3 regions of the Telluria sp. ZB4P36 genome follow, and region 3 is predicted to be linked to each of the others. Evidence: predicted binding sites of a transcription regulator. Region 3 holds the regulator's gene; each other region holds the start of a gene.
What was found. The regulator HrcA, encoded in region 3, represses chaperone genes, less so after heat shock. The targets are predictions, from matches to a motif close to TTAGCACTCNNNNNNNNNGAGTGCTAA.
Positions count from the first base shown of each region.

Region 1: the regulator HrcA is predicted to act here: its motif matches at 3,622-3,648, upstream of groES (co-chaperone GroES).
Region 2: the regulator HrcA is predicted to act here: its motif matches at 5,837-5,863, upstream of rpoH (RNA polymerase sigma factor RpoH).

Region 1 covers NZ_JCASIE010000005.1:188,266-195,083, reverse strand. Annotated here, with positions in the region: gene AC56LK_RS10150 (xanthine dehydrogenase family protein molybdopterin-binding subunit) at 1-73, shown strand, start outside; gene AC56LK_RS10145 (hypothetical protein) at 64-1,227, opposite strand; gene AC56LK_RS10140 (sulfite exporter TauE/SafE family protein) at 1,284-2,087, opposite strand; gene AC56LK_RS10135 (EVE domain-containing protein) at 2,087-2,557, opposite strand; RNA gene ssrS (6S RNA) at 2,624-2,804, opposite strand; gene AC56LK_RS10125 (cell division protein ZapA) at 2,862-3,173, opposite strand; gene AC56LK_RS10120 (hypothetical protein) at 3,170-3,415, opposite strand; gene groES (co-chaperone GroES) at 3,726-4,016, shown strand; gene groL (chaperonin GroEL) at 4,065-5,711, shown strand; gene AC56LK_RS10105 (hypothetical protein) at 5,808-6,224, shown strand; gene AC56LK_RS10100 (DoxX family membrane protein) at 6,158-6,607, opposite strand; partial or broken gene AC56LK_RS10095 (LysR family transcriptional regulator) at 6,680-6,818, shown strand, end outside.
Region 2 covers NZ_JCASIE010000003.1:336,956-343,773, reverse strand. Annotated here, with positions in the region: gene AC56LK_RS06785 (bifunctional diguanylate cyclase/phosphodiesterase) at 1-1,582, shown strand, start outside; gene AC56LK_RS06780 (manganese efflux pump MntP) at 1,630-2,190, shown strand; gene AC56LK_RS06775 (hypothetical protein) at 2,192-2,407, opposite strand; gene AC56LK_RS06770 (exopolysaccharide biosynthesis protein) at 2,572-3,207, opposite strand; gene AC56LK_RS06765 (VOC family protein) at 3,301-3,780, opposite strand; gene yghU (glutathione-dependent disulfide-bond oxidoreductase) at 3,863-4,699, opposite strand; gene rpoH (RNA polymerase sigma factor RpoH) at 4,822-5,712, opposite strand; gene ftsX (permease-like cell division protein FtsX) at 6,151-6,818, opposite strand, start outside.
Region 3 covers NZ_JCASIE010000011.1:60,560-67,377, forward strand. Annotated here, with positions in the region: gene AC56LK_RS15160 (hypothetical protein) at 1-544, opposite strand, end outside; gene AC56LK_RS15165 (hypothetical protein) at 561-1,151, opposite strand; gene AC56LK_RS15170 (HAD family hydrolase) at 1,401-2,111, shown strand; gene hrcA (heat-inducible transcriptional repressor HrcA) at 2,150-3,166, shown strand; gene fur (ferric iron uptake transcriptional regulator) at 3,168-3,596, opposite strand; gene AC56LK_RS15185 (outer membrane protein assembly factor BamE) at 3,675-4,286, shown strand; gene dapB (4-hydroxy-tetrahydrodipicolinate reductase) at 4,283-5,092, shown strand; gene AC56LK_RS15195 (barstar family protein) at 5,095-5,421, shown strand; gene leuS (leucine--tRNA ligase) at 5,537-6,818, shown strand, end outside.

The DNA.
Region 1 (6,818 bases), on a different contig from region 3:
GGCGGATGCCTGCGGCCTGCGCGTGCGCGACCTGCCGCTGGACCGCGCGCGCATGCGCCGGCTTCAGGCCTGACGCGAGGCCAGCCTTGCACCCTCGCCGATTGCGGGGGCCAGCGCGCGCAGGCCGCTGCGCAGGCTGGCCTCGCGATCGATCAGGAAGGCCACCAGCAGCACCAGGCCGGTGAAGGTCGTGCTCAGGTTGCGCAATTCTCCGGTGGCGCAAAAGGCCAGGAACAGCGGCAGGTTGACCAGCGCGCAGAGCGCCAGGTGGCGGCGCAGCACGCGCGGCGCCAGCGGCCAGGCGCGCCACAGCACGATCCCCAGCACCGCCAGGGTGCCGACGAAGGCGCGCGACGGACCCACCAGGCCATAGGTGGTCTCGAGGCGGAAGTAGGGATTGCCCGACAAATAGGCCGCGACGTTCGCCTGCAGGTGGAATTCGAGCGCGCCGCCGAAGGCGTCGAGGTAGGCCGCCTTCAGCGCCAGGTTCATCAGGCCGGCCAGCAGCACCAGCAGGCCGATCGCCAGCCAGGCCGTGCGGCGCGACAGCCGGCTGCGCAGCAGCGGATACAAGGCCGGCAGCACGAAGAAGAAGGTCTCCTTGTTCAGGGTTGCCACCAGCACCAGCGCCGCCAGCGCCAGCAGCCGGGCGCGCAGGGCCAGCAGGAAGGCCAGGCTGGCGAACAGCAGTTCGACCGTGTCGTAGAAGTAGCCGCCCACGGTCTGCAGGTAGGGGAAACTCAATGCGAAGGCGGTCGGCGCCAGCACCGCGGCCAGCGGCGAGACGTTAAAGTGCAGCAGGATCCGGCGCAGCACGAACAGGCTGCCCAGCAGCGCGAGGAAGCTGAGGTAGTACACGACCGCGTAGCGGAAGCGCTCGCCGTCCGTGCTGCCGGGATGGCTCTTGGCGAAGACCTCTTCGGGACGGAAGCGTCTGGCGACCCGCTCCTTGAGGCGCTCCGGGGCGAGGGCATCGAGGCGGCGCGCCAGGTCCGGCAGCAGCTGGCGGTAGACGAAGGGCTTGTGCGCCCCCATCTCGAGCATGGCCGAGACGCCGAAGCGCGGATCGCCGTCGCGCAGTCCCCACTTGCCGGCAAAGCCCGAGAAGGCGGCCGCCGCCACGATCCAGAAGAAGGCGAACAGCAGGAAGCCCGCCGCGACACGCGACATCGCGCCCTGCCCGGCGGGCGACGCTGCTTGAAGAAGGCGGATGGTATCGGCTGACATATGTGTGTATGCGACGGTACCGAAGCCGCGCCGCCGCGTCAACATGTATGCACGGCCTAGTTGAACGCTTTCCAGAACATGTAGGCCGCCAGCGCATACAGGATCACCGCGAACACCTGCTGCAGCCGGCGCACCGGCATCCGGTGCGCGGTGCGTGCGCCGACCGGCGCCATCGTCACGCTGGCCAGCACGATGATGGCCAGCGCCGGCAGGTAGATGAAGCCGAGCGCGTATTCCGGCAGCCCGGGCTCGCCCCAGCCGAAATAAATATTCGAGATGGTCCCCGACAGTGCGATCGGGAAGCCCAGCGCCGCGCTGGTGGCGACCGCATTGTGGATGCTTACTCCGCACCAGGTCATGAAGGGCACCGACACGAAGCCGCCGCCGGCGCCGACGATGCCCGACAGCGTGCCGATGAAGCCGCCGGTGGCGAACATCCCCGCCGTCCCCGGCAGTGCACGGGCGGCCGCCGGCTTTTTCCAGATCAGCATCTGGGTGGCCGAGAAGGCGACGAAGACGCCGAAGAAGGCCGCCAGTACCGAGGAATCCATCTGCTTGCCGATCCAGGGACCGATCCAGGAACCGACCAGGATGCCAGGCGCCAGCAGCTTCACCACGGGCCACAGCACCGCGCCGTGCTGGTGGTGGGCGCGCACCGAGGACAGGGAGGTGAACAGGATGGTCGCGAGCGAGGTCGCGATCACCATGTGGATGGTCAGCTCCGGCGCAATGCCGCGCGCCGTGAAGATCATCGTGATGAATGGCACCAGGATCATGCCGCCGCCGATGCCGAGCAGCCCGGCCGCGAAGCCGCCGAAGGCGCCCATGGCCAGCAGGGCCAGGATCAGGCCGATGTCCATCAGCGCTTCCCTTCGCGCACCAGGGCGACGATGGTGTTCCACTCCGCCTGCGTCACCGGCGACACCGACAGCCGGCTGCCCTTCTGCAGCAGCACCATGTCTTCCAGCCCCGGCGTGGCGCGCAGTTCGGCCAGCGGCAGGTAGCGCCCCGCTTCCAGCGCGCGCACGTCGACCGAGATCCAGCGCGGTTCTTCCTGCTTCGCCTTGGGGTCGTGGTAGGGGGAGGATGGATCGAACTGGGTGGCGTCCGGATAGGGGGCGCTGGCCACTTCGGCGATGCCGGCCACGCCGGGCACCGCGCAGCTGGAGTGGTAGAACAGGATGCCGTCGCCGGCCGACATGGCGTCGCGCATGAAGTTGCGCGCCTGGTAGTTGCGCACCCCGAACCAGGACACGGTCTTCGCGGGCGCCGCCAGCACGTCGTCGAAACTGACTTCGTCCGGTTCGGATTTCATCAACCAATAGCGCATCGCATCTCCATCACATCGCCCCATAAAAAAAGCGGCTGCGTACCAAGGTGCGCAACCGCTCGTGTGTGTAGCCCCGCCTGTGTCGTTATTGCCGGCATCCCGAACCAAAAGGCTCAAGGTGGTCGCAGTCAGCTCAATTTCGGGTTCGTCAGACTAGTGACGCTCGCGCCCACCAAGCATGTCCCACAACCTATGCGAAAGAATGGTTCAAGGAATATATGACAAATCTCGAACACCGCAGGGTAGAGCGCAGTTTACTCTGTTGGCCGAGCATGTCAACCGATTCCGAATTCAATCCCGACATTCAGGACAGGTTTTCCTGCGGCGCCAAGGCCTTGTCGAGGACGGTGTGCATCGCTTCCAGCTTCTGCTTGACTTCGAGGATCGACATGTCGGACAGCGGGCCCTGGGGCGATTTCACCGACAGGAATTCGGCCGCCACGCTGAGCGCCGCCATGACCGCGATGCGGTCGGTGCCCTTGACCTTGCCCGAGTCGCGCAGCGCGCACATCTTGCCGTCCAGGTAGCTGACCGCTTCGCGCAGGGTGCGCTCCTCGCCTTCGCGGCAGGCCAGGCGGTAAGGCTGGCCCATGATGGTGCAATCGAGATGGATCATTGGGTGGCCTCGCTGGCTTCGCCGTCGGCTTCGGGCGCCTCGGGTTCCTCCGGTGCGGGAAACTGCTCGAGCAACGCCTCGACGCGGCGCTGGGCCTCGTTCAGTCGCTCCTTGAACGCGAGATTCTCGGCGCTCAGCAGGCTGTTGGCCTGGCGCAGCAGGTAGTTCTCGGCACGCAGCGACTGGGTCAGCTGGGCGAGCCGGTCGATTTTGTCGGAGAGGTCTTGGAATTCGGAAATCATTCGACACTATAGGACTGAGATGGTTTTTCCGTCAACCGAATCGCAAGCGCGCGTCACGGCCTTGGCATCCAGTGTACCCTGCCCGGCTGTTGTCGGCGAGACCACGGCAAAACCCTGCTCAGCCCTCCATTACATTGGTCTTCGTCAAAAAAGTCGGTACGCGGACACACACAGCGTCTTGAAATGAGATGTTATGATCCCTATAATTAGCACTCGTTAGCAGAGAGTGCTAACAACTCTTTCGAAGCCGACGCCACCTGGCGGCGGCACTGAATCGCTAGTCAAACCACTGAAAAATAAGGAGTTTTGCATGAACCTTCGTCCTTTGCACGATCGCGTAATCGTGAAGCGTCTCGACCAGGAAACCAAAACTGCATCCGGCCTGATCATTCCTGATGCAGCCGCCGAGAAGCCGGACCAGGGTGAAATCCTCGCCGTCGGTAACGGCAAGGTGCAGGAAAACGGCCAGGTCCGTCCGCTGGAAGTGAAGGTCGGCGACCGCGTCCTGTTCGGCAAGTACTCGGGCCAGGCCGTCAAGGTCGATGGCCAGGAACTGCTGGTCATGCGCGAAGAAGACATCATGGCCGTCGTGGCCCTGTAATCTCGCATCCTCCCTCAATACCCTCGAAACCATTCGGAGAAACAAGACATGGCAGCTAAAGAAGTAATTTTCGGCGACGCAGCGCGCGCCAAGATGGTTGAAGGCGTCAACATCCTCGCCAACGCAGTCAAGGTCACCCTGGGCCCGAAAGGCCGCAACGTCGTGCTGGAGCGCTCGTTCGGCGCCCCGACCGTCACCAAGGACGGCGTCTCGGTCGCGAAAGAGATCGAACTGAAGGACAAGCTCCAGAACATGGGCGCGCAGATGGTCAAGGAAGTCGCTTCGAAGACCAGCGACAACGCCGGTGACGGCACCACCACCGCGACCGTGCTGGCACAAGCCATCGTCCGCGAAGGCATGAAGTTCGTTGCCGCCGGCATGAACCCGATGGACCTGAAGCGCGGCATCGACAAGGCCGTCGCCGCCACCGTCGAAGAACTGAAGAAGATCGCCAAGCCGACCACGACCTCGAAAGAGATCGCACAAGTCGGCGCCATCTCGGCCAACTCGGAAACCTCGATCGGCGAGCGCATTGCCGAGGCAATGGAAAAAGTCGGCAAGGAAGGCGTCATCACCGTCGAAGACGGCAAGTCGCTGAACGACGAGCTGGACATCGTGGAAGGCATGCAGTTCGACCGCGGCTACCTGTCGCCGTACTTCATCAACAACCCGGACAAGCAGGTCGCCGTTCACGAGAACCCGTTCATCCTGCTGTGCGACAAGAAGATCTCGAACATCCGTGACCTGCTGCCGGTGCTCGAGCAAGTCGCCAAGGCCGGCCGTCCGCTGGTGATCGTCGCCGAAGACATCGAAGGCGAAGCGCTGGCGACCCTGGTGGTCAACAACATCCGTGGCATCCTGAAGACCGTCGCCGTCAAGGCGCCTGGCTTCGGCGACCGCCGCAAGGCCATGCTGGAAGACATCGCCATCCTGACCGGTGGCCAGGTGATCGCCGAAGAAGTCGGCCTGACCCTGGAAAAGGTCACGCTGAACGAACTGGGCCAGGCCAAGCGCGTCGAAGTGGGCAAGGAAAACACCATCATCATCGACGGCGCCGGCGCCGCTGAAGCGATCGAAGCACGCGTCAAGATGGTCCGCGTCCAGATCGAAGAAGCGACCTCGGACTACGACCGCGAAAAACTGCAAGAGCGCGTGGCCAAGCTGGCCGGCGGCGTTGCCGTGATCCGCGTCGGTGCAGCCACCGAAGTCGAGATGAAAGAGAAGAAGGCACGCGTGGAAGACGCGCTGCACGCTACCCGCGCTGCCGTGGAAGAAGGCATCGTCCCGGGCGGCGGCGTGGCCCTGCTGCGCGCGCGTTCGAACATCGACATCAAGGGCGACAACCCTGACCAGGACGCAGGCATCAAGATCGTCCTGCGCGCCATGGAAGAGCCGCTGCGCATGATCGTCCAGAACGCCGGCGACGAGCCGTCGGTCGTGGTGGCAGCCGTCATCGCCGGCACCGGCAACTACGGCTACAACGCCGCCAACGGCACCTACGGCGACATGGTCGAAATGGGCGTGCTGGATCCGGCCAAGGTCACCCGTTCGGCCCTGCAGAACGCAGCGTCGATCGCCGGCCTGATGCTGACCACCGACTGCATGGTCTCGGAAGTCACCGAAGACAAGCCGGCCGGCGGCATGGGCGGCATGGGTGGCATGGGCGGCATGGGCGGCATGGACGGCATGATGTAATTGTGCTGGCCAGGCGCCGGTTCGTTCCGGCGCCGTCCACCTCGAGAAAGCCTGTAAGGTTAACGCCTTGCAGGCTTTTTTCTTTTGGAGGCGAGCATGGCAAGCGTGAATGCGGACGAACTCGAGAATGCGGTGATCCTGGCCGATCCGCCGCGCGCCGGCAGGGCCTGGGTCTGCCCTGCCACCGGCGCAGTGCTGGTCAAGGCCGACATGGTGGGCAGCCACACGCCGTTGCCGGAGGATATCCACAACGACGCAAAATACATCCCGGTGCCCGGGTGCAGCCGCCTCGGCCTGGGCCAGGCCCTCGTGCTCGATTTCGTGCGCCGGCACCTGCCCGGCGAAGAGGATACGGTGGGCGCGATGCTGCGCGGCGCGGGCGGCTTCGAACGTTTTGCCAGGCTGGCGCAGGAACGCGGCCTGCTCGCCGCCTGGCATGCCTTCCGTCAGGAGCGCACCGTGGCTGCCCTGCGCGCATGGTGCGAAGCCAAGGGCTTGCAGCTGGGTTCCTGACGCAGCGCGGCGGCGCCATCCCCTACCCTGAGGTGGAGCAGTGTCGCCATCATCAGGAAGGACGGGTACAGCCAGCCGCCGCCGGGAACCATCGCCGTCCAGCCATTGCCGGTGTGCGCGACCAGGGCGCCGGCCAGCAGGGGCAGCAATGCCAGCGAGGCCACGCGACCATGGATGCCGAGGATGATCAGGACGCCGCCCGCCAGTTCCAGCAGCGCGACCGGCCACGCGATCGGCGTGGGCATGCCTTGCGCATTGAGGAAGGCGGCAAGTGCGGGCATACTGAAGGCCGCCAGCTTCAGGAAGGCGTGCGACAGCCAGGTGGCGCCGAGCGCGAGGCGCAGCAGCAATGCGGCGTAAGGGGCGATGCTGTAGCGTTTCATGATCTGCCTTTGCAAAGTGGTTGGAAGTGCGTTCACTCTAGCCATGCAGGGCCTCCATTAAAATAAGCAGCCATGAAACCACCCCCTGCAAACATGCAAGCGAAGCTGGGCCTGCCGGACCTCGAAATCATCCTGGCCCTGCACCGCGGCCGTACCCTGGCGCGGGCTGCCGAACGGATGCAGGTGGATGCGTCCACGGTATTTCGCGCGA
Region 2 (6,818 bases), on a different contig from region 3:
GCGCGGCGCCTTCTTCTACGGGATGACGCGCGCCGCACTGGTGGGCAGCAGCCTGTCCCGGATCGACAGCGGCCTGTTCGGCGAAGCCCTGCTCGACACCTACCGCAAGGCGATGGAGACCGGCTTCCACGAGGACGACCGCAAGATGCCGAGCGATAACCGCCTGAACATCAGCTGGGGACGGCGGCGCCTGGTGCGGGTCGGGAACGGGCTCGCGGTGACGCTGCAGGACATCAGCGAGCGCAAGGCCCACGAGAACCAGCTCGAGCGCCTGGCCAACGAAGACGTGCTGACCGGCCTGGCCACGCGCCACGCTTTCCTCGCCGCGATGCCGGCCATCCTGGCGCAGGCGCGCGCCAATGAAGCAGGCCTGGCCCTGCTGTTCATCGACCTCGACGAATTCAAGCACGTCAACGACACCCACGGCCACGCGAGCGGCGACCAGCTGCTGAAGTCGGCGGCAGGGCGCCTGCTGTCGCTGCTGCGCCCGAGCGACCAGGTGGCGCGCTTCGGCGGCGACGAGTTCCTGGTGCTGCTGCATCCCTGCGAGGGCGAGCGCCAGGCATCCTCGGTGGCGGCGCGCATCGTCGAAGCCTTCAGCGTACCCTTCCTGATCGGCGACGAGCTGCACGCGGTCGGCGCCTCGATCGGCATCAGCATGTTCCCGCGCGACGGCCAGGATGCCGAGACCCTGGTGCGCCACAGCGACATCGCGATGTACGCCGGGAAGAACGAGGGCAAGGGCCAGTACCGCTTCTTCGATCCGGCGCTGTCGAACCAGCTGAACTCGCGGGTGCGCCTGAAGCAGCGCATGCTGGAAGCGATCGAGCGCGACCAGTTCACGCTGTACTACCAGCCGCGCGTCGATGCGCGCAGCGGCGAGCTGCTCAGCATGGAAGCGCTGATCCGCTGGCAGCATCCGGAACTGGGCCTGGTGCCCCCTGGCGAGTTCATCCCGCTGGCCGAGAGCACCGGCCTGATTCGCAGCATCGGCGAGCTCGTGATCGACAAGGCCTGCGCCCAGCTCGCGGCCTGGCGCGACGCCGGCGCCGGCCTGGTGCCGGTGTCGATCAACGTCTCGCCCAAGCAGTTCCTGCGCGGCGGCGTGCAGCGCCACCTGAGCAGCGCCATGGCGCGCCACCGCGTGCCGGCCAGCCTGATCGAAGTCGAGATCACCGAGTCGGCCATGATGGGCGACCACGACGAGATCCTGGCCGAACTGGCTGCGCTGCGCGCGCTCGGGGTCAAGCTGCACGTGGACGATTTCGGCACCGGCTACTCCTCGCTGTCGCAGCTGCAGCGTCTCAGGATGGACGTGCTGAAGGTCGACCGCGCCTTCACCATGGAGCTCGGCAACTCGAAGGAGGGCAAGGTCTTCTTCCAGGCGATCGTGTCGATGGCGCATGCGCTCGGCATGTCGGTGGTGGCCGAGGGCGTCGAGACCGAAGAGCAGCTCGAGATCCTGCGTGGACTGGATTGCAACGAGGTGCAGGGTTACTACATCGCGCGTCCGGTGCCGGCGGCCGGCATGGAGGCGATGATGCGGCAGCGCTTCCTGCTCGACCTGGCCGCTGCCGCCTGAGCAGGCGCCGGATATGCTATTGTCTCGGGCTCGACTGAAAGACCCGCATGACCTTCACCGCCCTCATCTTCCTCGCCCTTGCCATGTCGACCGACGCCTTTGCCGCGGCGATCGCCAAGGGCGCCGCCCTCCGCAATCCCGGCCTGCCGCAGGCCCTGCGCATCGGCCTGCTGTTCGGCTGCATCGAAACCATCACCCCCATCATCGGCTGGGGCCTCGGCTCGCTGGCCGCCGACGCCATCCGCCAGTGGGACCACTGGATCGCCTTCGTCCTGCTGCTGGGACTGGGCGGGCGCATGATCTGGCTGTCCTTCGGCGCCGACGAGGATGAAGAATCCGGCGGCTCGCAGAACCTGCTGGTGCTGGTGCTGACCGCGGTGGCGACCAGCATCGACGCGATGGCGGTCGGGGTCGGGCTGGCCTTCGTCGACGTCTCGATCATGCATGCGGCCGTGGCGATCGGTATCGCCACCACGACCATGGTGACCATCGGCGTGCTGCTGGGCCGGCGCCTGGGCGCGGCCGTGGGCCGCAACGCGGAGCGGATCGGCGGGGTGGTGCTGGTGCTGGTGGGGACAACCATTCTCATCGAGCACCTGCAGCACTGAGCTAGCGTGCCGGGCGCGGCTGGCGGCGGCGGTCGCGCTGCCGGTAATGGTCCGGCGAGCACAGCACCCTGAGCGCCACCGTCCGCGGCACCCCGACCTGTTCCATGAACAGCAGGGCAGGGTGGACGCCATAGCGGGCGCACAACTTCAGCCCCTCGTCGACCTGGTTCGCCGTCACGACATCGGTACGTGCATCGTTTCTGGATTGCTCAGCCATGTGCTCCTCCATGCGAGCGAAGGATGCTAGCAGAGCTGTAAATGCACTTAAAGTAAATTCTTAAGAGTTCGCAGTAAGTTGATGTTTTAGTAGCTTATCTGCAAAAATTGCAAGTCTGGTATTGCGCTCTGTTGAGACAAAAGTTAATGCCAGACTGCAAGCGTTCAGCCGGCCATGCGATTGAATACTTCGCGCACGGCCAGTCCACCGCCGCCGATGAGCAGGCTGAAGTACAGGATGGTGACGACGTTGCTGATATGGCCCAGCAGGACGCTGACGCCGTCGCGCTGCAGCAGGCCGATGGCCAGGAACAGCAGGGCCACGGCGGGGAAGGTATTGCTGAACGGGATCAGGCCGAAAGGCATCATCAGCAGCACCGCGCCCAGGATCAGGCCGGCATTGTTGAGATGCTGGATCGGACCGTTGGCCACCAGCCACTGGATACGATTGGGCTTGCTCACCCGCTCGATCCGGTACAGCCAGGGCAGTGCCTTGCGCAGCACCGGGCGCAGCTTGGCTGTCGAGATCGTCCGGTGCTTCAGTTTTGCCGGCACCCAGAGTTCGCGGCCGAACAGGCGGCTGATGCCGATCAGGAGGATCGCCGCGCCGAAGACGGTGCTCACACCCGGGATCGATACCGGAATCAGGAAGACCAGCGTGAGCAGGGCGGTCAGGATCAGCAGGCCTTCGTTGCCGACCTGGTGGATGAGTTCACTCAAGGTGATGCCGCCAGGCGGCAGGGAGCGGACCAGGCCGCGGAGCTTCTTGAAAACCGGTTCGCCTTGCATGGGTTCTTTCATCTTGTGCTGCCGTCTGGCCGAAACGCAAGAGTATAGTGCAAGACAGCGCGCCCCCGTGGCGTCAACGCCCGGAAGTGCGCAAAACCCCACATCTCAGCCGCGCCGCGCCGCCTCGATCGCCGCCACGTCGATCTTCCGCATCGTCATCATCGCCTCGAACACGCGCTTGGCGACGGCCGGATCGGGATCGGCGATACCCTCGGTGAGCGCGCGCGGCGTGATCTGCCACGACAGGCCCCATCGATCCTTGCACCAGCCGCAGGCGCTTTCTTGACCGCCATTGCCGACGATCGCATTCCACAGGCGGTCGGTCTCTTCCTGGTCGTCGGTGGCAATCTGGAAGGAAAAGGCTTCGCAGTGCTGGAAGGCCGGCCCGCCGTTCAGGCCGATGCAGGGGATGCCGGCCACGGTGAAGCCGACGGTCAGCACGTCGCCCTGCTTGCCGGCGGGATAATCGCCCGGCGCCCGGAAGACCTGGCCGACTTCGCTGTCGGGGAAGGTTTTCGCGTAGAACTGCGCCGCTTCCAGCGCCGATCCGTTGAACCAGAGGCAAACCGTATTCTTGCTAACCATGGCCATGGCACTCTCCGTTAGTGGAAACGCAATCGGAACATCGCCTGCCAGCATAGCGCATTCGCGCGGCTGGTCGCAGGAATCAGTCGAGGTCGGCCGCATCGTGGCGTTCCGGCACCTGCTCGTCCGGATTTCCGCGCACGCGGTTGACCTTGCGGCCGCGGATGACGGCCGGACGGGTCGCGATCTCGTCGGCCCAGCGGCGTACGTTCCTGTATTCATGCACGGACAGGAATTCGCCTGCTTCATACAACTCGCCGCGCACCATGCCGCCGTACCAGGGCCAGATCGCCATGTCGGCAATCGTATATTCGTCGCCGGCGATAAAGCGCTTGTGGGCAAGCTCGCGCTCCAGCACGTCGAGCTGGCGCCTGGTTTCCATCGCGTAGCGGTCGATCGGGTATTCCAGCTTTTCCGGCGCGTAGGCGTAGAAGTGGCCGAAGCCGCCGCCCACGAAGGGCGCCGAGCCCATCTGCCAGAACAGCCAGTTCATGGTCTCGGCGCGGGCCGCGCCCGCGGCCGGCAGGAAGGCGCCGAACTTTTCGGCCAGGTAAACCAGGATCGAGCCCGATTCGAACACCCGCACCGGTTCCGGGCCGCTGCGGTCGACCATGGCCGGGATCTTCGAGTTCGGGTTGATATCGACGAAGCCGCTCGAGAACTGGGCGCCCTCGTTGATCCTGATGAGCCAGGCATCGTACTCGGCGCCGCCATGGCCCAGCGCCAGCAGCTCTTCCAGCATGACGGTCACTTTCACGCCGTTGGGCGTGGCCAGCGAGTACAGCTGCAGAGGGTGCTTGCCGACCGGAAGTTCGGCCTCGTGGGTGGGGCCGGCGACGGGGCGGTTGATGTTGGCGAAGGTGCCGCCGCTGGAGGCGGGTGGGGTCCAGACTTTCGGCGGGACGTACTGGTCGGTCATCGGTTTCTCCTTGGGCGGGCCGGATCAAAGCAGCATTCTAGCCGGGGCTTGCCGGAGTCGTTGTTCGGCCCCACGAAAAAGAAAACCCCGCCGAGGCGGGGTTGTCGTCGAGCGGGCTGGACTTAGACGTAAGCCGCCAGCGCACCCTTCATCTTCTTCAGGGCAGCCGATTCGATCTGGCGGATACGCTCGGCCGACACGCCGAACTCTTCGGCCAGCGTGTGCAGCGTGGCGCCCGAACCGTCGTCGTTGGCCAGCCAGCGCGCTTCGACGATGCGGCGCGAACGCGGGTCCAGCTTCGACAGCGCGGTCTCCAGGCCTTCCGACTGCAGGCGGTCGACCGCCTCGGCCTCCAGCACGCGGGTCGGCTCCTGCTGCTCCGAGGACAGGTAGGCGATCGGGGCGAACTTGTCGTCGTCGTCATCGGTCGGCGATTCGAGGGCGATGTCGCGGCCCGACAGGCGGGTTTCCATCTCGATCACTTCTTCGCGCTTGACGTCGAGCATCTTCGCCAGCTCGTCGACCTGGCTCGGGGTCATGGTGTCGAGGCTCTGCTTGTTGCTGCGCAGGTTGAAGAACAGCTTGCGCTGGGCCTTGGTCGTTGCAACCTTCACCAGGCGCCAGTTCTTCAGGATGTACTCGTGCATCTCGGCCTTGATCCAGTGCATCGCGTACGACACGAGACGGACGCCCTGGTTCGGATCGAAGCGCTTGACTGCCTTCATCAGGCCGATATTGCCTTCCTGGATCAGGTCGGCGTGCGGCAGGCCGTAGCCGAGGTAGCCGCGTGCGATCGACACCACCAGGCGCAGGTGCGACAGCACCAGCTTCTGGGCGGCGTCCAGGTCATTCTTTTCCCGCAGCGACTTCGCCAGCGAAACTTCTTCTTCGTGGGTGAGCATCGGCAGGCGGTTGACGGCCGAGATATAGGCGTCAATATTGCCGAGATTGCCGGTGAACCCCAGGTTCAGGGCGCGACTGCCGGCAGGAACCAATGCGGATTGTGCGGACATGTTCATTTCCCTCGTAGTGATCTTGCTGCATCCTTAGTGTGCCACCGACCCATGCCGCGTGACACCAGCGTTACCCCTTGTTACTCGGATGCTTTCCTTGATTTCGCTGTATCTGAGACATATATTAGCACTCTCCAGGAGTGAGTGCTAGGCAAGGCATCGGTTTGCCAAAATCGATTAAGTTTGGCTAAAGAATTGCCTTTGGGAATCAAAATCGCGTCGTTTTAACTGTAGAGCAGACGACTTGTATCCGATTGATTCAGCTCAAAAGTGAGCTTGAAGCGGCTGGAAAACCTGTCAGGGACAGATTAAATGCCGGAGGATGGGCCTTCTGTTGGATGGCGCACCTAGAGGGGGGACACAGTGTAGGACAGGCGCCCGTCTGCGCGTAGGGAGGGACGGCCAAGCCCCGTTCGCGTGGCCGTCCGCTTGATGGAATTACTGCACGCGTGCCAGGTGACGCTGCACCGACAGCATGGCGCCGATCAGTCCGAGGCCGGCGCTGATCGTCAGCACGCCCGCAATTTCCAGCCCGCCGAGCGGCGTCAGCTGGAATTCCGAGGCATACAGCCTTGCAAACTCGGCAATCGCCCCGTTCAGCGGCTTCAGCGCCAGCAGCACCGCCCCGAGCGCCACCGCGCCTGCGCACAGGCCCAGCAGCGCGCCGGTGTAGTAGAACGGCCGGTGGATGAAGTTGTCGGTCGCGCCCAGCAGCTTCGACACGGCGATCTCTTCCTTTTGCGTCAGCACCTGCAGGCGGATGGTGTTGAACACCACCGCGATCACCACGATGCCGAGCGTGACCGCCAGCAGCAGCAGGGCCAGGCGCAGGATGCCGAGCAGGGCGGCAAGGCGCTTGACCCAGGCCGAATCGACCTGCACGGTGTCGACGCCGGGCAGGGTGCGCAGCTGTTCGACCATGCCGTCGACCTGGGCGGCGGCGCCGCTGCCGCCGAGCTTCATCACATAGCTGTCCGGCAGCGGGTTCTCGCCCAGGGTGTCGAGCACGTCGCTCAGGCCGCTCTTGTCCTTGAGCGCGGCCAGGGCGTTTTCGCGCGGGATGAAGGCGACGTCCGCCTTGCCGCCGGCCGCCACGATGGCGCGGA
Region 3 (6,818 bases):
CGATGGTGACGCCATAGGTCTGGTTGTACGGGACCGAGACCGCCATGAAGTAGTCGAAGGCGGCGCCCGTTGTGTTGGTGTCGGCTGGAATGATGATTGTCGAGCCGGTGGTGCTGCCGTTGGCCAGTACCAGGCCGGTATTGTCCTTGGTCAGCCCGGTGACCTTGCCGCCGATCCGGAATTCATTGATGAAGCACTCGAAGCGCGCATTGATCGAGGCCAGGCGGCCGGCCGTATCGGCATTGCTCAGCGGGAAGAACTGGTGGACGCGGCAGTTCTGGTGTTGCGGCGGCGAGCTCACCGTCACATTGTAGGTGTCGCCGTACTCGAGCTTGTTCGGGAAGCTGAAAGTGACCGGGTCGCCGGCCTTGGCGGGCGGGGCCACGTTGATGCTGCTGCCGTTATTGCTCAGCACCATGCCCGGGTAGACCACGCCGTCGACGCTGCCGCCCACGGTGTAGTCATCGTCGCCGCCGCCACCGCAGGATGCCAGGGCCACTGCCATTGCCAGCATGCTTGCCGGACGGATCAGGGAAAACGTCATGAAGGTTGCTCCAGGTTTAAGTGCGGGGACCGCAGGTGACCGCCACGTTGGTGATGTCGTTCGCGCCCACCGTGCCGGCGCCGTTGGCGACCGTGCAGGTCTGGTTGTCGGGCTGGGTCAGGATGGCGACGCCGTAGGGCGCATCTTCGTTGACCTTGGCCATGGTGAAGGAAGTGGCGCCCGCGGGAACCGGGACGCGGTCCGCGCCGTTGACCAGCACCAGGTTGTTGCCGACCAGGCCGGACACCGTGCCCTTGAGCTCGTGCTGGCGGATGGTGCACTGGATGCGGATGGTATTGATGCTGAATGCCACCTTGCCCTTGTTGGCCGTCGCTTCGCAAGTCGCCGCGTTGCTCGGGAAGCTCTTGATCGTGACGTTGTAGCTGGAATCGGTTTCCACCAGCTCCGGGAAATAGAACTCGCCGACGCCGTTGTTGGTCGGATTGATGGCCAGGTCGGCGCCGCCGTTGTTCTGCACGACCAGGCCGGTCTTGGTCACGCCGGTGAAGGTGCCGCCGACATACAGGTCGCCATCGCTGCCGCCGCACGCGGACAGCGCCAGCGCGCATGCCAGTGCAGCCCCGGCACGCAGGTACGAACTCTTCATAATTTCTCCAAAAAATCTGACTGGTGAACGTGCAAAGCGTGTGCAAGTGATCAGCGGACACGCAGTTGGACGCTCATCGCCCAACATTTATCGCCCAACATTTTAGTGCATTTGGCAAGCAGCTGGACGGTTTGCCTTTGTATCACGGTGTAACCGTCGGTATTTAGTATTCGGAACCGGGACCGATTGCTTTCTACGGGCGTGCTCGCTATGCTTGGACCAGCGACCCATCTCCCAAGCAAGCACCTCATGACGCAGCGCCGCCCCTGGCCCAAAGCAGTATTGTTCGACCTCGACGACACCCTGTGGCCGATCGCCCCGGTGATCCTGGAGGCCGAGCAGATCCTGTTCGCCTGGCTGCGCGCGCATGCGCCGCGGGTGGCGCAGCAGTACACGATCGAGACCCTGCGCCAGGCCCGGCTCGAACTGCTGGCGCGCCAGCCCGAATTCCAGCTCGACCTGGGCGCCCTGCGCCGGGCCGGCCTGATCGCCGCCTTCGAGCAGGCCGGCGAGGATGCCGGCAAGGTGGAGCAGGCCATGGCCGAATTCTTCGCGGCGCGCAATGCGGTGATCCCCTATGACGACGTGCTGCCCGGCCTGCTGCGCCTGAAGGGCAGGGTAAAGATCGGCTCCGTCACCAACGGCAATGCCGACTTGCAGACGATCGGCCTGGCACGCCATTTCGACGCCTCGGTGGCCGCGCCCAGCTTCGGCGTCGCCAAGCCGGACGTAAAGATCTTCCTGGAGGCCTGCCGGATGCTGGACGTGGCGCCCCAGGAGGCGGTCTACGTGGGCGACGACCTGCGGCTCGACGTCTATGGCGCCCAGCGCGCCGGGCTGCGCGCGGTGTGGATGAACCGGACCGGCCAGGTGAACTACCTGCCGGACGAGGTCAAGCCCGACGCCGAGGTCCACAGCCTGGACGGATTGCTGGACTGGCTCAAGCGCGAGCACGACTGAACTGGCGCCGCGTCCGCCATCGCGTGCATAATATGAGCATGCAACTCGAACCCCGCGCCCAGACCCTGCTCAAAGCCCTCGTCGAGCGCTACATCGCCGACGGCCAGCCCGTCGGATCGCGCGCGCTGTCGAAGATCTCCGGCCTCGACCTGTCGCCGGCCACGATCCGCAACATCATGGCCGATCTCGAGGAGATGGGCTACGTCTCCAGCCCGCACACATCGGCCGGCCGGATTCCCACCCCGCGCGGCTACCGCCTGTTCGTCGACACCCTGCTCACCGTGCAGCACATCGACGAGCACGCGGTGGGCGCCCAGAACATGCGCCTGCCGAGCCAGCATCCGCAGAAGATCATCGCCAACGCGGCCCAGATGCTGTCCTCGCTGTCGACCTTCGCCGGGGTGGTGCAAAGCCCGCGGCGCGAATCGGTGTTCCAGCAGATCGAATTCCTCCGTTTGTCCGAGAAGCGCATCCTGCTGGTGATCGTCGACCCGCGCGGCGACGTGCAGAACCGGCTGCTGCTGACCGACGTCGACTACACGCCGGGGCAGCTGATCCAGTCGGCCAATTACCTGAACCAGAACTACGCCGGCCTCACCTTCGACGAGGTGCGCAAGCGCCTGGGCGGCGAGCTGCGCCAGCTGCGCGACGACATGGGCCGCCTGATGCAGGTGGCGGTGGAGGCGGGCAGCGAGGCGATGGCCGAGGGCGACGACATGGTGATCGCGGGCGAACGCAACCTGCTGTCGGTGTCGGACTTGTCGTCCAACATGAGCTCGCTGCGCCAGATGTTCGAGATGTTCGAGCAGAAGACCGGCCTGATGCAGCTGCTCGACGTGTCGAGCAAGGCGGGTGGTGTGCAGATCTTCATCGGCGGCGAGTCGAAGCTGGTGCCGATGGACGAGATGAGCGTGGTGACCGCGCCCTACGAGGTGAATGGGCGCATCGTCGGCACCCTGGGGGTGATCGGGCCGACGCGCATGGCCTACGAGCGCGTGATCCCGATCGTGGACATTACGGCGAAGCTGCTGTCGAATGCCCTGAGCCAGTCCTGAGTCAGCCCTTGCGCGGGCAGCCCACCTTCACGCAATTCCCGTAAATCGCCAGCGAGTGCTCGGCAATCTTGAAGCCGCGCTCCACGGCGATCTTGTGCTGGCGCGATTCGATCTCTTCGTCGTAGAACTCTTCCACGTGGCCGCAGTCGAGGCAGACGAGGTGGTCGTGGTGCGAGCCGGCGTTCAGCTCGTAGATGGCCTTGCCGGTCTCGAAGTGGTTGCGGTTCAGCAGGCCGGCCTGCTCGAACTGGGTCAGCACGCGGTAGACGGTGGCCAGGCCGACGTCCATGTTGTCGGCCAGGAGGATTTTGTAGACATCTTCCGCCGTCAGGTGCCGAACGGAGCTGTTCTGGAAGATTTCCAGGATTTTCAGTCGTGGCAAAGTTGCCTTCAGGCCGCTGGCCTTCAGGTCGCTAGGGTTGTTACTCATGTTTGTTGCTCGTAGTTTGGCGGAGTGCTTTATGATATAGCGTTTTGGAGCTCCCGCTCAAACGTTTTGAGGTTACCTATGCGCGTCAAACAAGCCGTTCTCCACCGATTCTCAAGCCGGGCAGCCCTCGCGGCCGGCCTCGCATGCACGCTGATGCTGTCCGGCTGCGCCGCCTGGCGCAACCAGACGCGTCCCGCGCCGCCGGTGAGCACGGACCCGGCGGCAGTCTCCGCCGACGCACAGAAGTCGGCCGCCGCCGCCAATGCCGGCGCCCAGACCGTCCAGGCCACCAAGCTGCAGAAGTTCTTCTGGATCTTCTCGCCCTACCGCCCCGACATCCAGCAGGGTAACTTCGTCTCGCAGGAGATGCTGGCCCAGCTGAAGGTCGGCCAGTCGCGCGAGCAGGTACGCTTCATCCTCGGTTCCCCGCTGCTGAGCGACGTGTTCCACGAAGACCGTTGGGACTTCCCGTTCTACCTCGCGCGCGGCAACGGCGAGCTGACCACCAGCCGCGTCACCGTGTTCTTCAAGGACGACAAAGTCGAGCGCTTCGAAGGCGGCAACCTGCCGACCGAGCGCGAATACATCGACCGCATCGCCGGCCCGGCCAAGTTGAGCAACAAGGCCAAGCCGGAATCGCGCCCGGTCGAACCGGCCAAGGTCGGCGGCGCCCCGGTGATCCAACCATGAGCGCATTGAAAATCGCCGTCGCCGGCGCCGACGGCCGCATGGGCCGCATGCTGGTCGACGCCATTCAAGCCGCGCCGGACGCCGTGCTGGCCGGCGCACTGGGCCTGGCCGGCTCGCCGTCGATCGGCATGGATGCCGGCGCCTTCTCCGGCCAGCTGACCGGCGTGGTCATCCAGTCCGACCTGGCGGCCGGCCTGAAGGACGCCGACGTCCTGATCGACTTCACCCGTCCGGAAGGCACGCTGCAGCACCTGGAATACTGCGTGGCCAACAATGTGCAGCTGGTGATCGGCACCACCGGTTTCGACGAAGCCGGCAAGGCCGCGATCCGCGCCGCCGGCGAGAAGATCGGCATCGTGTTCGCCCCGAACATGAGCGTGGGCGTGAACGTCACCCTCAAGCTGCTCGAAATGGCGGCCAGGAGCTTCAGCGAAGGCTACGACATCGAGATCGTCGAAGCGCACCACCGCCACAAGGTGGACGCGCCGAGCGGCACCGCGCTGAAGATGGGCGAAGTGATCGCCGACGCGCTGGGCCGCGACCTGAAGGAATGCGCCGTCTACGGCCGCGAAGGCGTGACCGGCGAGCGCGACCCGTCCACCATCGGCTTCGCCACCGTGCGCGGCGGCGACGTCGTGGGCGACCACACCGTGATGTTCCTCGGTACCGGCGAACGCATCGAGATCAGCCACAAGTCGAGCAGCCGCGTCACCTACGCCCACGGCGCCCTGCGCGCTGCACGTTTCCTGGCGGGCAAGCCGAACGGCCTGTTCGACATGCACGACGTGCTGGGCCTGAAGGGCTGATCATGGCAGTCGCAGAACTGAACGGCGCCGCCATCGTCGACGAGGCCTCCTTCCACGTCGAAAGCCGGCGCGCGTTCGGCTTTCCCGCGTCGTATGCCGACAGCATCGACGCCTGGGTCGACTGCATGAGCTACCTGCGCGACGAAGAGAACATGACCAAGTTCCGCCTCAAGCCGAACGAGGTGCTGGAAATCGTCGTGGCGGATGCCGACAAGATGAAGGCGGCCGTGCCCGATCTGCTGGAAGAGATCGCGTTCTGCATCGGCGGCATCAACGAGCGTTACGAGGACTACGGCGAGAAGCCGGCGCTGGAATTGGTGCTCCGTTAAAGCCGGCCGGCGCCATCCCCGACCGCCATCCCTGCCACGGCAGGCATGGCGGTTTTTCATTTTTGCATTGCAGTATAATGTCCGGTTCCACCCCTCCATTACGTCTGCAGAAACCATGCAAGAAAAATATAGTCCAGCCGAAGTAGAACAGGCCGCCCAGGCCTACTGGAAGTCGATCGACGCCTATAAGGCCGTCGAACACGACCCGCGTTTCCCAAAAGGCAAGTATTACGCCTGCTCGATGCTGCCTTACCCGTCGGGCAAGCTGCACATGGGTCACGTGCGCAACTATACGATCAATGACGTGATGTACCGCTACCTGCGGATGAACGGCTACAACGTGCTGATGCCGATGGGCTGGGACGCCTTCGGCATGCCGGCCGAGAACGCGGCGATGGCGAACAACGTGCCGCCGGCCGAGTGGACTTATTCGAACATCGCCCACATGCGCGGGCAGATGGAGTCGATGGGCCTGGCCATCGACTGGTCGCGCGAGATGACCGCCTGCAAGCCGGAATACTACAAGTGGAACCAGTGGATGTTCCTCAAGATGCTCGAGAAGGGCATCATCTACCAGAAGACCGGCACCGTGAACTGGGACCCGGTGGACCAGACCGTGCTGGCGAACGAGCAGGTGGTGGACGGCCGCGGCTGGCGTTCGGGCGCGCTGATCGAGAAGCGCGAGATCCCGATGTACTACGTGCGCATCACCGAGTACGCGGACGAGCTGCTGGACTACGTGGACAACAAGCTGCCGGGCTGGCCGGAGCGGGTGCGCATCATGCAGGCCAATTGGATCGGCAAGTCGACCGGTGTGCGCTTCGCCTTCCCGCACGTGATCATGGACGAAGCCGGTGCACCGATCAACGACGGAAAATTATACGTCTTCACCACCCGCGCCGACACCATCATGGGCGTCACCTTCTGCGCCGTGGCGGCCGAGCACCCGCTGGCCCAGCACGCCGCAAAGAACAACCCGGAACTGCAGGCCTTTATCGCCGAGTGCAAGCTGGGCTCCGTGATCGAAGCCGACATGGCGACGATGGAAAAGAAGGGCATGCCGACCGGCCTGTCCGTGACCCACCCGGTCACCGCCGAACAAGTCCCGGTCTGGGTCGGCAACTACGTCCTGATGACCTACGGCGACGGCGCCGTGATGGGCGTGCCGGCCCACGACGAGCGCGACTTCGGCTTCGCCAAGAAGTACGATCTGCCGATCAAGCAGGTGGTGGCCGTCGAAGGCCAGGAATTCTCCCTTGGCGCCTGGCAGGAGTGGTATGGCGACAAGGAGCTGGGCAAGACCATCAATTCGGGCAAGTACGACGGCCTCGATTACATCGCCGCCGTCAATGCGGTGGCGGGCGACCTGGCCGCGCAAGGCCTGGGCGACAAGAAGG